DNA from 2 places in the Mycobacterium mantenii genome. Region 1 is predicted to be linked to the other one. Evidence: predicted binding sites of a transcription regulator. Region 1 holds the regulator's gene; the other holds the start of a gene.
The links. Region 1 encodes LexA, which represses DNA repair genes until DNA is damaged. Its sites were predicted from a motif close to CGAACANNTGTTCG; they were not measured.
Positions count from the first base shown of each region.

Region 2: the regulator LexA is predicted to act here: its motif matches at 2,300-2,313, upstream of G6N50_RS14815 (error-prone DNA polymerase).

Region 1 is NZ_AP022590.1:346,726-353,765, forward strand. Features, by position in the region: gene hflX (GTPase HflX) at 1-144, shown strand, start outside; gene G6N50_RS01730 (acyl-CoA dehydrogenase family protein) at 297-1,457, shown strand; gene G6N50_RS01735 (LGFP repeat-containing protein) at 2,127-4,316, shown strand; gene lexA (transcriptional repressor LexA) at 4,332-5,030, opposite strand; gene G6N50_RS01745 (LysM peptidoglycan-binding domain-containing protein) at 5,343-5,837, shown strand; gene nrdR (transcriptional regulator NrdR) at 5,983-6,447, shown strand; gene G6N50_RS01755 (peroxynitrite isomerase) at 6,489-6,974, shown strand; gene G6N50_RS01760 (PhzF family phenazine biosynthesis protein) at 6,999-7,040, opposite strand, start outside.
Region 2 is NZ_AP022590.1:3,325,543-3,332,582, forward strand. Features, by position in the region: gene G6N50_RS14815 (error-prone DNA polymerase) at 1-2,285, opposite strand, end outside; gene G6N50_RS14820 (wax ester/triacylglycerol synthase domain-containing protein) at 2,457-3,806, shown strand; gene otsB (trehalose-phosphatase) at 3,847-5,001, shown strand; gene G6N50_RS14830 (MaoC family dehydratase) at 5,070-5,939, opposite strand; gene G6N50_RS14835 (histidine phosphatase family protein) at 6,023-6,739, shown strand; gene G6N50_RS14840 (SDR family oxidoreductase) at 6,781-7,040, shown strand, end outside.

The DNA.
Region 1 (7,040 bases):
CCGTACCATCGCGGCGATCTGGTGGCCCGCCTGCACGCCGATGGGCGAGTCCAACAGGAGGAGCACAACGCCGAGGGCACCCGCATCAGGGCCCGGGTCCCGGTGGCCCTGGCCGGTCGGCTGCGCGAGTTCGCGGCTCGCTGACGGGCGTTTGCGCCGCGTAATCGGGCGATCCGTGCGGCGCACGACCGTTCGCGACGCCGAAGCGCGACGGTAGCCGACCCCGCCAGCTGCCTACCAACCGTCCGGTTGGTATATGTTGGGCTGCAGAAATCCCAGTCGCCGGAGGTCTTCCAATGAGCAGCGCCATCAAATACCAGCGCACGCTTTTCGAGCCAGAGCACGACCTGTTCCGTGAGTCCTACCGGGGCTTCCTCGAGCGCCACGTCGCGCCGTACCACGACGAGTGGGAGAAGGCGAAGATCGTCGACCGTGGTGTGTGGCTAGAGGCGGGCAAGCAGGGCTTCCTGGGCATGGCGGTGCCCGAAGAGTACGGCGGCGGTGGCAACCCCGATTTCCGGTACAACACGATCATCACCGAGGAGACCACCGCGGGCCGCTACAGCGGCATCGGCTTCGGCCTGCACAACGACATCGTGGCGCCCTACCTGTTGGCCCTGGCCACCGAGGAGCAGAAGCAGCGCTGGCTGCCGAAATTCTGTACGGGAGAGCTGATTACGGCGATCGCGATGACCGAGCCGGGAACCGGCAGCGACCTGCAGGGCATCAAGACCCGCGCGGTCAAGCAGGGCGACCATTATGTGCTCAACGGATCAAAGACGTTCATCACCAACGGAATCAACTCCGACCTGGTGATTGTGGTCGCACAGACCGACCCGGAGAAGGGTGCGCAGGGCTTCTCGCTGCTCGCCGTCGAGCGGGGCATGGAGGGCTTCGAGCGCGGGCGCCACTTGGACAAGATCGGGCTCGACGCGCAGGACACGGCCGAGCTGTCGTTCACCGACGTCAAGGTGCCGGCCGAAAACCTGCTGGGCCAAGAGGGTATGGGCTTCATCTACCTGATGCAGAACCTGCCACAGGAACGGATCTCGATCGCCATCATGGCGGCCGCGGCGATGGAGCAGGTGCTCGAGCAGACCCTGCAATACACCAAGGAACGCAAGGCATTTGGCAAGCCGATCGGCAGCTTCCAGAACAGCCGCTTCGTGCTCGCCGAACTGGCGACGGAAGCGACCGTGGTACGGATGATGGTCGACGAATTCGTTCGCCTGCACCTGGATCACAAACTCACGGCCGAACAGGCCGCGATGGCCAAGTGGTACTGCACCGAAAAGCAGGTGCACCTGATCGACCGCTGCCTGCAACTGCACGGTGGCTACGGCTACATGCGTGAATATCCCGTTGCCCGTGCCTATCTGGATGCGCGGGTGCAAACCATCTACGGCGGCACGACCGAGATCATGAAGGAAATCATCGGCCGCAGCCTCGGCGTATAGCGTTTCGTTTGCTGGACCGCGGTCCGCGACCGCGAACCCCCGCGGGCGATAACGGCGCGGGAATGTTCGGCAATCGCAGGGCGCGACGAACATTCGGCGGTCGACTGGGCGCGGCGCTATTGCCGGTGAGCGATAAACCGACCGGTGCGGATGATTGGTCCGTCGCGCCGGGGTATGGCGTGAATGCGTCGACGGCTCACGTACCGTCGGCACATGTGTTTCTGGTGTGCCGACCGCGCCATCGCGCATAGTCAGGCTCATGAGCGCGTCGCCGGTGGCGGCGTGCGCGCCCCGCGCCACCGCGACCGGCGCAATTCTGCTGTGCGAGTCGGCAGTCCGGCGGCGCGCCCCGATCCCGCGTTGGCCCTCCCTTTTGTCTGCGGCATCGGCAACCTCGCGTGAACCGTGGCGCTGTTCGTCGCAATTGGGCCGTGGCCCGGCATCATTTCGACATCGGTGTGGTATCCGTTTTTGTAGAATTTGTGATTTGACTTCGCATTTCTTGTTGGCTGGAGCAAAGTTATGCGAGCCCGGCGATAAGGCTGATCGCGTGCGGGTTTCTTTCCCGCGCACACCCGGCCCGCTCGCCGGCTATGCAGGTAAGGGCATAGCCGCAGATAAAGCCATATCCGCCGGCTGGGAGGCTTGGTGAAGGTGCAGAGAGGTCACATGCGCAGGCTGATCGGAAGCGCGCTGGTCAGCTTGACGACTACCGCACTGGCCACCGTATTGCTGGCCCCCACGGCGGTAGCGAGCCCGATCGGCGACGCCGAGGCGGCGATCATGGCCGCATGGGACAAGGCCGGCGGTGACACGTCGCCGCTGGGTGCCCGCAAGGGCGATGTCTACCCCGTCGGCGACGGTTTCGCCCTGGACTTCGACGGCGGCAAGATGTTCTTCACCCCGGCCACCGGGGCCAAATTCGCCTACGGGCCCGTCCTGGACAAATACGAGTCGCTCGGCGGGCCGGCGGGCAGCGATCTGGGCTTCCCGACCATCAACGAGGTGCCCGGCCTCGCCGGTCCGGACAGCCGGGTAATCACATTCTCGGCCAGCGACAAGCCGGTGATTTTCTGGACCCCCGAGCACGGCCCGCACGTGGTGCGCGGCGCCCTCAACACCGCCTGGGACAAGCTCGGCAGCTCGGGCGGGGTGCTCGGGGTGCCCGTCGGCGACGAGACCTACTCCGGCGAGGTGTCGTCGCAGAACTTCAGCGGCGGCCAGGTGTCGTGGAACCGGCAGACGAAGCAGTTCACCACCGAGCCGCCGGCGCTGGCCGACCAGTTGAAGGGCCTGCAGGTGGCGATCGATCCCACCGCGTCGATCAACACGGCCTGGCGCGCGGCCGGCGGACCCACCGGACCCTTGGGCGCCAAGCAGGGCGGGCAATATCCCGTCGGCGGCGACGGCATCGCCCAGAACTTCGCCGGCGGCAAGGTGTTCTTCACCCCGGCCACCGGCGCAAACGCCGTCGAGAGCGACATCCTGGCCAAATACGAGTCGCTCGGCGGACCGGTCGGCAGCGACCTGGGATTCCCCACCACCAACGAAACCGACGGCGGCATCGGGCCTTCCAGCCGCATCTGCACTTTCTCCGCCGCCGACAAGCCGGTCATCTTCTGGACCTCCGACCACGGCGCGTTCGTCGTGCGCGGGGCGATGAGGGCCGCATGGGACAAGCTGCGCGCCCCCGCCGGCAAACTGGGTGCGCCGGTCGGCGACCAGTCCGTGAGCGGCGATGTGATCTCGCAGCAGTTCACCGGCGGCAAGATTTCGTGGAACCGGGCGAAGAACACGTTCACTACGGAACCGGCCAACCTGGCGCCGTTGCTGTCGGGCCTGCAGGTGTCGGGCCAGAATCAGCCGAGCACTTCGGCCGTGCCGGCGCATCCCAAGAAATTCACCTGGCACTGGTGGTGGCTGATGGCCGCAATTCCGGTGCTGGCGCTGCTCGTGCTGTTGGTGTGGATGCTGTTCGTCTGGCGCCGGCGCCGGTCCGGGCACGAGGACGCCGCGGGCTACGCGCCCGAGCACGGCGGGGATTTCGGTTATGACGCCGAAGGGCCCTGGGGGCGGGACGATTCCGACCTCGACGCCGAGCCGCTCCGGCTGAGCGCGCCGCAGCAGCCCGAACCGGCACCGGAGGCCGCGCGGGTCAGCTGGCAACGTCAGATGCCGGCCGAGAGTGAATACGGGTTCACCGACGCTGATCCCGACGCGATCGTCACCGACTCCATCCCGGTCGTCTCCGAGGAGATGCTGTCGGAGGCCGACTATGCCGATGCCGGAGCCGACTACACCGACTACACCGACGGCGTTCCCGAGGTCGCCGAGTCCGAGACGGCCGACGACGCCGCATACGTCGACGCGGATGAATACGATGCTGGCTACGCGGACACGGAGTATGCCGAGGACGAGTATGCCGACGTCGCCGTTCCGCACACCCCGCCGGACACCGAAGCCGTGACCGGCGCCCTGGAAACCGCCGAGCCCGAGGACGAATACCACGAGCTCGCAACGCCGGAGCAGGACGTCGAGTCCCTAGAGGAGACCCCCGCGGACGTCGGGACGGGAGCCGGTGCGGTCGCGGCCGGGACGCTGGCACGAAGCGGTCGGCACGCCGCCGCGGACGACGAGGACGGCTCGGAGAACGGTTTGGCGGGCCCGGACGGACGCCCCACGATTCACCTGCCGCTCGATGACCCGTACCAGGCGCCCGAGGGGTACCCGATCAAGGCCAGCGCTCGTTACGGCCTGTATTACACGCCGGGCAGCGACCTGTATCAGGACACGCTCGCCGAGATCTGGCTGTCGAGCGAAGAAGTCGCGTTGGCCAACGGCTTCACCAGGGCCGACTGATTCGGCCTGGGCGGGTCACACCTTGCGGATGACCGTGACAACCTTGCCCAGCACGCTCGCGTCATTGCCGGGGATGGGGTCGAACGCCGGGTTGTGCGGCATCAGCCACACCTGACCGCCGGCGCGTTTGAATGTCTTGACGGTGGCCTCGCCGTCAAGCATCGCCGCGACGATGTCGCCGTTGTCGGCGACGTTCTGCTGACGCACCACCACCCAGTCGCCGTCACAGATCGCGGCCTCGACCATCGAGTCTCCGACCACCTTGAGCAGGAAAAGCGTTCCTTCGCCGACCAATTCGCGCGGTAGGGGAAAGACATCTTCGACGGCCTCTTCGGCAAGGATGGGGCCGCCGGCCGCGATGCGCCCGAGCACCGGGACGAACGTGGGCTCCGGCAGGGCATCCGACCCGGCCACCTCGGTGGCGGGCGCCGCCACGTCGTCGTCGGCCCCGCGGACGTCGACCGCGCGCGGGCGGTTCGGGTCGCGGCGCAGGTACCCCTTGCGCTCCAGGGTGCGCAGCTGGTGCGCCACCGACGACGTCGACGTCAGACCGACGGCGTCGCCGATCTCCCTGATGCTCGGCGGGTAGCCGCGGCTGGTGACCGAGGCGCGGATGACATTCAGAATGGTGCGCTGCCGTTCGGTCAGCGAGGTATCGACGGAGTGCAACCGGCCGTCGGGATCGGCCGGTGAATTGTCGTTGCTGTCGCCCATGGCACTGAATGTAGCGGTACCGCGAACAAGAATCAAACATGTGTTCGAGTAGCGTGTCGCCTGGGGCGCATGAGGGCCAAAAGTCCCTGCCGCTGGTGGATCAAGACCCTATAGCCGGTGAATCACACGTGTGTAACTTTTGGGGATATCGGGTATTTGAACTGCAGGCCCAACAGTGACCGGCGAAGTTTGTCGGTGGTGTGATCTAGCGTTTGCTCGTGCGACACGCTTCGCTCAAATGTTCGGGCTTCGAACATACAAGCGATTAGAGTCGAACACACGAGCGAGAGTTAGTTGACCGGAGGAACGAAGATGACAGTCATCCACACGCCTGCGCCGCGTACCAGCAGTCTTCGGCGCCCGATCAACGGTCCCGTCCAGGGTGCTCGATATGGACGAGACGGCCTGACCCGGCCTCGCAGGCCCGCGCCGTCGCGGCCGGCGGTTGCGCCGACGCGCTACTACGGCACCGGGGTGGCAATGTCCGTAGCTCCCCACCGCAGGCGTTCGGCCACCTGGGCTTCGACCATCGGGTTGGCACTGGCCGCCGGGGCGATCACGCTGTGGCTGGGTCTGGTCGCGAACGTCGGCCAGGCGCTCAACGGTGACTCCACGACGTCGGCGGCGCACGTTCCGGACCGGCTCGCCGTCGTCCGCGTCGACGCGGGGGAGTCGCTTCAGGACTTCGCGCACCGGGTGGCGCCCGACGCGCCGACCACTCAGGTCGCCGACCGCATCCGTGAACTGAACGATTTGCACTCGCCCACCCTGATGGCGGGTCAGGCCCTGATCGCCCCGGTCGGCTGACAGCCGTTGTGCGAAAGCGACTCTGGACGGGCGCCCTCGGACGCGAGTGGTGAGGCCGTACGTCGGGCGGCTCCATTAGCCGTGCAGGTCAGCGCGCGGGTACGCTCAGAGTCCTGCGGTACCTCGTCACGGTGAAGGAGCGGTCATGCATTGTCCGTTCTGCCGTCATCCCGACTCCCGGGTGATCGACTCGCGCGAAACCGATGAAGGGCAGGCGATCCGCCGCCGCCGATCCTGTCCCGAGTGCGGACGACGGTTCACCACCGTGGAGACCGCCGTCCTGGCGGTGGTGAAACGCAGTGGCGTCACCGAGCCGTTCAGCAGGGAGAAGGTCATCAGCGGCGTGCGCCGGGCTTGCCAGGGGCGTCAGGTCGATGACGACGCGCTGAATCTGCTGGCCCAGCAGGTCGAAGACACCGTGCGCGCCGCGGGTTCGCCGGAGATCCCCAGTCACGAGGTCGGCTTGGCCATTCTGGGGCCGCTGCGCGACCTCGACGAGGTGGCCTACCTGCGGTTCGCCTCGGTGTATCGGTCCTTTGAGTCCGCGGACGATTTCGAGCGTGAAATCCAGGCGCTTCGGGAGCACCGGGGAGTGGCGACCCCGGGCTGACGAAAACCGGGCTGGCTCCTCAGCGGGCTAGGCTCGGTTCCATGCCCACTGACTTGCATCCCGACCTCGCGGCGCTGGCCCCCCTGCTTGGGACCTGGTCCGGCCAGGGCGCGGGTAAGTACCCGACGATCCCGCCCTTCGACTATCTCGAAGAAGTCGTGTTCTCCCATGTCGGCAAACCGTTTCTGGCGTACGGGCAGAAAACCAAGGCGGCAGCCGACGGCAAGCCGCTGCACGCCGAAACCGGCTACCTTCGCGTGCCCCAACCGGGCCACGTCGAACTGGTTCTGGCGCATCCCAGCGGCATCACCGAAATCGAGGTCGGCACCTACTCGGTCACCGGTGATCTCATCGAAATGCAAATGTCGACCACGACCGTCGGGTTGACTCCTAGTGCCAAAGAGGTGACGGCGCTGGGTCGTTCCTTCCGCGTGGACGGCGACGAGCTCTCTTACACGGTGCAGATGGGTGCGGTCGGGCAACCGTTGCAGGACCACCTCGCCGCGGTGCTGCACCGGCAGCGCTGAGCCCTCCGAGGGCGTGCGACGCCGTCAGTCCAGGTGTCTCACACCGTCATTGACGACCCGCCCGGC
Region 2 (7,040 bases), 3.0 Mb from region 1:
CGCATGCCCTCGTAGAACCGGCCGCGCAGCCGTCGCATGCGTTCGGTCGACCGCTTGGAGCCCATGGCGCGGCGCAGCTGATCGGCCTCGGCGGCCGAGAATCCGGCGCAGTCGACCGCGAGCTGCATCAACTGCTCCTGAAAGAGCGGCACTCCCAGCGTCTTTCGCAGCGCCGGCTCCATGGACGGGTGGTCGTAGACGACTGGGTCGAGACCGTTGCGCCGCCGGATGTAGGGGTGCACCGAGCCGCCCTGGATGGGGCCGGGGCGGATCAGCGCGACCTCCACCACCAGGTCGTAGAACACCCGCGGCTTCAGCCGCGGCAGGGTGGCCATCTGCGCGCGCGACTCCACCTGGAACACGCCGACGGAATCGGCGCGGGCCAGCATCTCGTACACCGCCGGCTCGGAGAGGTCGAGGCGGGCCAGGTCCACCTCGATCCCCTTGTGCTCGGCCACCAGGTCGATGGCATAGTGCAGCGCCGAGAGCATCCCCAGCCCGAGCAGGTCGAACTTCACCAAACCGATTGCCGCACAGTCGTCTTTGTCCCACTGCAGGACGCTGCGATTCTCCATGCGCGCCCACTCCACCGGGCACACGTCGGCGATCGGGCGGTCGCAGATCACCATGCCGCCGGAATGAATCCCCATGTGCCGCGGCAGGTTCCGGATCTGGTTCGCCAAATCGACCACCGGTTCGGGGATGCCCTCCACATCGGGTGAGTCGGCCAGCCCGCTCCAGTGGCTGATCTGCTTGCTCCACGCGTCCTGCTGGCCCTGCGAGAAGCCCAGGGCGCGGGCCATGTCGCGCACCGCGATCTTGCCCCGGTAGGTGATGACGTTGGCGACCTGGGCGGCGTAGTCGCGGCCGTATTTGTCGTAGACGTACTGGATCACCTTTTCGCGCTGATCGGACTCGATGTCCATGTCGATGTCGGGCGGCCCGTCGCGGGCCGGCGACAGAAAACGCTCGAACAGCAGCTCGTTGGCCACCGGGTCGACGGCCGTGACGCCGAGGGCGTAACAGACCGCGGAGTTGGCGGCCGATCCCCGGCCCTGGCACAGAATGTTGTTGTCCCGGCAGAACCGGGCGATGTCGTGCACCACCAGGAAATATCCCGGAAATGTCAGCTGGGCAATGACTTTCAGCTCGTGTTCGATCTGGGAATACGCGCGTGGCGCACTTTCGGCCGATCCGTAGCGGTCGCGCGCGCCGGCCATGGTCAACTGCCGCAGCCAGCTGTCCTCGGTGCGCCCGGCGGGCACGTCGAACGGCGGCAGCTGCGGCGCGATGAGCGCCAGCCCGAACGCGCACTGCTCACCCAGGTCGGCGGCCGCGGCCACCACGTCGGGCCGCTGGGCGAACAGCCGGGCCATCTCCGCGCCGGAGCGCAGGTGCGAACCGCCCAGCGGGGCCAGCCAACCGGCGGCCGAATCCAGGGACTGCCGCGCCCGGATGGCGCCCATCGCCATCGCCAGCCGGCGCCGCGACGGCGCCGCGAAATGCGCGCCGGTGGTGGCGACGACGCCGACCCCGAAGCGTGGGGCCAGCGCGGCCAGCGCGGCGTTGCGTTCGTCGTCGAGCGGTTGACCGTGATGGGTCAGCTCGATACTGACCCGGTGAGCGCCGAACCGGTCCACCAGGTCGGCCAGTGCCCGCTCGGCCGCCGGTGGGCCGCCCTCGGAAAGCGCTTGTCGCACATGCCCTTTGCGACAGCCGGTCAGGATGTGCCAGTGCCCGCCGGCGGCCTCGGTCAGCGCGTCGACATCGTAACGGGGCTTGCCCTTCTCACCGCCGGCCAGATGCGCCGCGGCCAGTTGCCGCGACAACCGCCGGTAGCCCTCCGCCCCGCGGGCCAGCACCAGCAGGTGCGGGCCGGGTGGATCGGGCTGCTCGGTGCGGGCACCGGGGCCAAGCGACAGTTCGGCGCCGAACACGGTGTGCAGGTCGAGTTCGGCCGCCGCTTCGGCGAACCGCACCGCCCCGTACAGGCCGTCGTGATCGGTGAGCGCCAGGGCGCGCAGGTCCAGCCGGGCCGCCTCCTCGGCCAGCTCCTCGGGCGTGCTCGCCCCGTCGAGAAAGCTGAACGCCGAATGCGCGTGCAGTTCGGCATAAGCGACGGACGAGCGGGGCGCCCGCCCGTCATCCGGAGGCCGGTAGGTTCCACGCTTGGGCGACAGTGGGGCGTCCTCCCCGGGCACCACCGGCACGCCGGCATGGCGCGGCTTGCTGTCGAGCACCCGCTCCATTTCCGCCCAACTCGGCGGCCCGTTAAACCAGCCCACCCGCCCGAGTATATCGAACTGATGTTCGATTAACCCCGGCTCAGTACAACCGTTGTTAAACCGATCTTCAACTCCTAAACAAGGTCTTAACGCTGCGGGTACTACCGCGGATCACGCGCTGCACAGATACTGGTACAAGTTCAAAGAAGCGGACTACAACGGGGACCGGGCATGGCACAGACACTGGATACGGCATTCCTTCAAGCCCATGACCCGGACCAGCACGCGAGCCTGGCGATCGGGGCGGTCGCCATCGTCGGCGGCGTCGCGCCCGACTACGAGCGGCTGAAACGCCTTCTGGCGGAACGTATCCAGCCGATCGCGCGCTGCACGCAGCTGCTCCGCGCGCATCCGCTGAGCCAGGCGTGGGTCGACTGCCCGGACTTCAACCTGGCCCACCATGTGCGCCGGGTGGCGATTCCCCACCCCGGTGACGAGGCCGAGCTGTCCCGGGCCATCGCCTACGCCCTGGAACGGCCCCTGGATCTGGACCGGCCGCCGTGGGAGTGCTGGGTCATCGAAGGCCTCAAGGGCAACCGCTGGGCGATCCTGATGAAAACCCATCACGGCCTGCTCGACGGCAACTCGGCCGCGCGCCTGATCAGCCGGCTGTGCGACGACGCCGACGCCGATACCTTTGCCAACAACGCTGCGGGCAAGCAGGTTTCGCCACCGCCGGTGGACAAACCGGGCTGGGCGGAGGCGCTGTGGCGGGCGTCGTCGGTCGCCGGCAACGTCACCGCCACCCTGGTCGGTGCGATGTGGCCGGCCGTGCGTACCGACGCGGCCACCACGTCCCAGCGCTACAGCACGGTGCGGGTCCCGATCGCCGACGTCGACAGCGTCTGCCGCAAGTTCAAAGTCAGCGCCAACGATGTCGCGCTCGCCGCCATCACCGAGGGGTTCCGCACCGCGCTGCTCGGCCGCGGCGAGGAGCCGCGGGCCGACTCGCTGCGCACCCTGGCTCCGATGCCGGTCCGCTCGGCCATGCTCTCGCACCTGCCCGTCGAACACGACGACCCGGTGCGGCGCTTGCAGACGGTGCACACCAGGTGGCAGGCCAAGCAAAGCGCCCAGCCGCGACCGGCCGGCATCGTGGAGTCGGCGATCGGCTTCCTGCCAACCGTGTTGCGCAGCAACGTCTTACAGTTGCTCTCCCGCCTGCCGCAGCGCGCCATCGTGACGTTGGCCACCAACGCGCCGGGGCCGCGCCGTCGGCTTCAGGTGATGGGCCAGACGCTGGAACGGCTGCTGCCGATCCCCCCGACCGCCACGGCGCTGCACACCGGCGTCGCGGTGTTGAGCTACGGCGACGAACTGGTCTTCGGGATCACCGCCGAACAGGGCGACGCGTTCGACGTCAAGCAGCTGGCCGCCGGCATCGAGCTGGGCATGGCGCGACTGGTGGCGCTCGGCGACGACTCCGTGCTGCTGTTCAACCGGCGCAAGCGTCCCGCGCGCCCGGTGGTTCGGCCCGTGCCGCCGACGCATCCGTCGGCGCCGGGGCAAGCGCGCCACTGATCCGTTCGCCGGAAGACCAACCACCGTGAGAAGGTTGGTCATGGGCAAGTCGGGGCCGGTTATCATCGACCCGCGCCGCCATGACGCGGTGCTCTTCGACGCCGACGGCGCGCTCGGCTCGACGTTGGCGGCCCAACTGCGGGAGAACGGGTTGGGCACTGCCGTCATCGCGGCCGACGGCCCGGTGCAGGCCGCCGACCGGCTGACGGTGCGCCCCGGCCGCTGCGTCGTGGTCGCCGGGGGCGCCGCGGGTGTCGAGGCCGCGCGCGCCGCGGGGTTCGCGTTGGTGATCGGCGTCGACCCGGGCGGGCAGGGCGACGCACTGGGTGAGGCCGGGGCCGACGCGGTGGTCGGGGACCTCGGCGACATCACCGTACGGACCGGGGATCACCGGATGTCGCAGCTGCCCGATGCGTTGCAGGCCCTGACAGGCGCCGCCGATGGCCCGGCCACCCGGCGACCGGCCGTGTTCTTCGATTTCGACGGCACGCTCTCGGACATCGTCGACGATCCGGACGCGGCGCGGCCCGTCGCCGGGGCCACCGAGGCGCTGGGCAAGCTGGCCACCCGCTGCCCGGTCGCGGTGCTGTCCGGCCGCGACTTGGCCGACGTGACGAAACGCGTTGGCGTACCGGGTATCTGGTATGCGGGTAGCCACGGTTTCGAGCTGACCGCACCCGACGGCAGCCACCACCAGAACGACGACGCGGCCGCCGCCATCCCGGTGCTCGAACAGGCGGCCGGGCAGCTGCGCGACCGGCTGGGCGCGATCCCCGGTGTTGTGGTGGAGCACAAGCGATTCGGGGTCGCCGTGCACTACCGCAATGCCGCGCGTGACCGTGTCGGCGAGGTGCTGGCGGCGGTGCGCGCCGCGGGCCGCCGCGACGCGCTTCGGGTGACCACCGGCCGCGAGGTCATCGAGCTGCGCCCAGACCTGGACTGGGACAAGGGGAAAACGCTGCGCTGGGTGATCGACCACCTGCACGAGGCCGAGTCGGGTCCGCTGACGCCGGTCTACCTCGGCGACGACATCACCGACGAGGACGCGTTCGACGCCGTGCGCGCCGATGGCGTGCCGATCCTGGTGCGGCACAGCGACGACGGCGACCGCGCCACCGCGGCGCTGTTCGCGCTGGACAGTCCCACCCTAGCCGCCGAATTCACCGACCGGCTGGCCGATCAGCTGGCGCGCTAGCGGCGGTCGCAAGCGGGCCGCCGCCATCAGGGCTAGCGGCGGTCGCAAGCGGGCCGCCGCCATCAGGGCTAGGCGTATTCCACCGCGCCGTCGTCGAGTACCACCCGACCGGCCTCCGATCCTTCGGCACCGGAAGCCTCGGTGCGGAACACCGCCTTACCCGGCTCGGTGCGCCAGATCAGCGTGGTCAGCGTCTCGCCCGGGAACACCGGCGAGGTGAACCGCGCGGCGATCGAGGTGACGTTGGCCGCGACGCCCTGGCCGAGCTCGGCCACCAGCGCGCGACCCGCAACCCCGTAGCTGCACAGTCCGTGCAGGATCGGCTTGGGGAAACCGGCCATCTCGCGGGCGAACCACGGGTCGCTGTGCAGCGGGTTGCGGTCACCGGAGAGCCGGTAGATCAGCGCCTGGTCTTCGCGGGTGGGCAGGGCGATGCGGGCGTCGGGCTCGCGGTCGGGGAATTCGGGTGCGACCGGCCGCTGACCCGGCATGCCCCCGAAGCCGCCCTCGCCCCGGATGACCAGGGTGGTGAGCGTCTCGGCGATCAGCTGCCCGGACTCCGGCTCGGTGCCACGGCCGCGCAACACCAGGATCGCGTTCTTGCCCTCGCCCTTGTCCTGGATGTCGGCGACCTCGGAAACCACCGAAAGCCTTCCCGCGGGCGGCAGCGGTGCATGCAGGCGGATGCTCTGCGATCCGTGTAACAGCATGGCCCAGTTGAACTTTCCGACCAGGCCGCCCGCGCCGAAGGCCGGGCAGCAGATCACCGCGTAGGTGGGCAGCACCTGCTGGTCGATGTCGTGGCTGTTCTCGGTGGTGAAAGCCAGGTCGTCGATCCCGGCGCCGACACCGAGCGCGTAGAGCAGCGTGTCCCGGTCGTTCCATTCGAACTGCATTGGTTCGGTGACCGCGCCGACGGCACTCGGATCAATCGCCATGGAAGTCTCCTTTCGAGGATTTTCTGCACGTAACCATCGCAAACCCTTCCCACCGGAGCCGTCGGCAGGGCAGGCTAATCGCCATGCCCAAGCGCAGCATGATCAAAAAGGCCGCGGTCGCGCTGGCCGCGCTCACCGCCATGATGATGGTCGCCGGCTGCGGCGGCTCCTCCCCCCAGGCGCGGTCCATCACGGTGACGTTCATCCGGCACGCCCAGTCGGAGGCCAACGCCAGCGGCACCATCGACACCGAGGTGCCGGGCCCGGGTCTGAGCCCGGAGGGCAAAGGGCAGGCCGAACAGATCGCGCACCAACTGGGCCGCAAGGACTACGACGCCGTCTACGCCTCCACCATGACCCGGGCGCAGCAGACCGCCGCCCCGCTGGCCGCCGAACTCGGCAAGCAGGTCGAGGTGTTGCCCGGCGTCCAGGAGATCAACGCCGGCTGGTACAACGGCAAACCGGAGTCGATGGCGAAGTCGACGTACATGTTGGCGCCGGTGAACTGGATCAACGGCGACGTGTCCGACAGTATCCCCGGCTCGATCAGCGGCAAAGAGTTCAACGAGCAGTTCACCGCGGCCGTCAACAAGGTCTACAACAGCGGCCACCGTAACCCGGTGGTGTTCTCGCATCTGAACTCGATCATGGTGTGGACGCTGATGAACGCCCGGAACGCCAAGGACAGCCTGATGAACACCCACCCGATACCCAACACGGGTCGCGTGGTGATCAGCGGTAACCCGATGACCGGCTGGACGCTGGTCGACTGGGACGGGATCCGCGACTTCCGCAACTGACCTGCTCAGTCGCGCTTGACGGGTGCGGCTACCATTGCTCCATGCGGTATGTCGTTACCGGCGGTACCGGGTTTATTGGTCGCCGCGTCGTGTCTCGTCTTCTGGAATCCCGGCCCGATGCGCAGGTGTGGGTGCTGGTGCGACGGCAGTCGCTGGGCCGCTTCGAGCGGCTCGCCGAACACTGGGGTGAGCGGGTCAAGCCGCTGGTCGCCGCGCTGCCGGAGCTGGAGCTGAGCGACGCGGACATCGCCGAGCTGGGCGAGATCGATCACGTGGTGCACTGTGCGGCGATCTACGACAT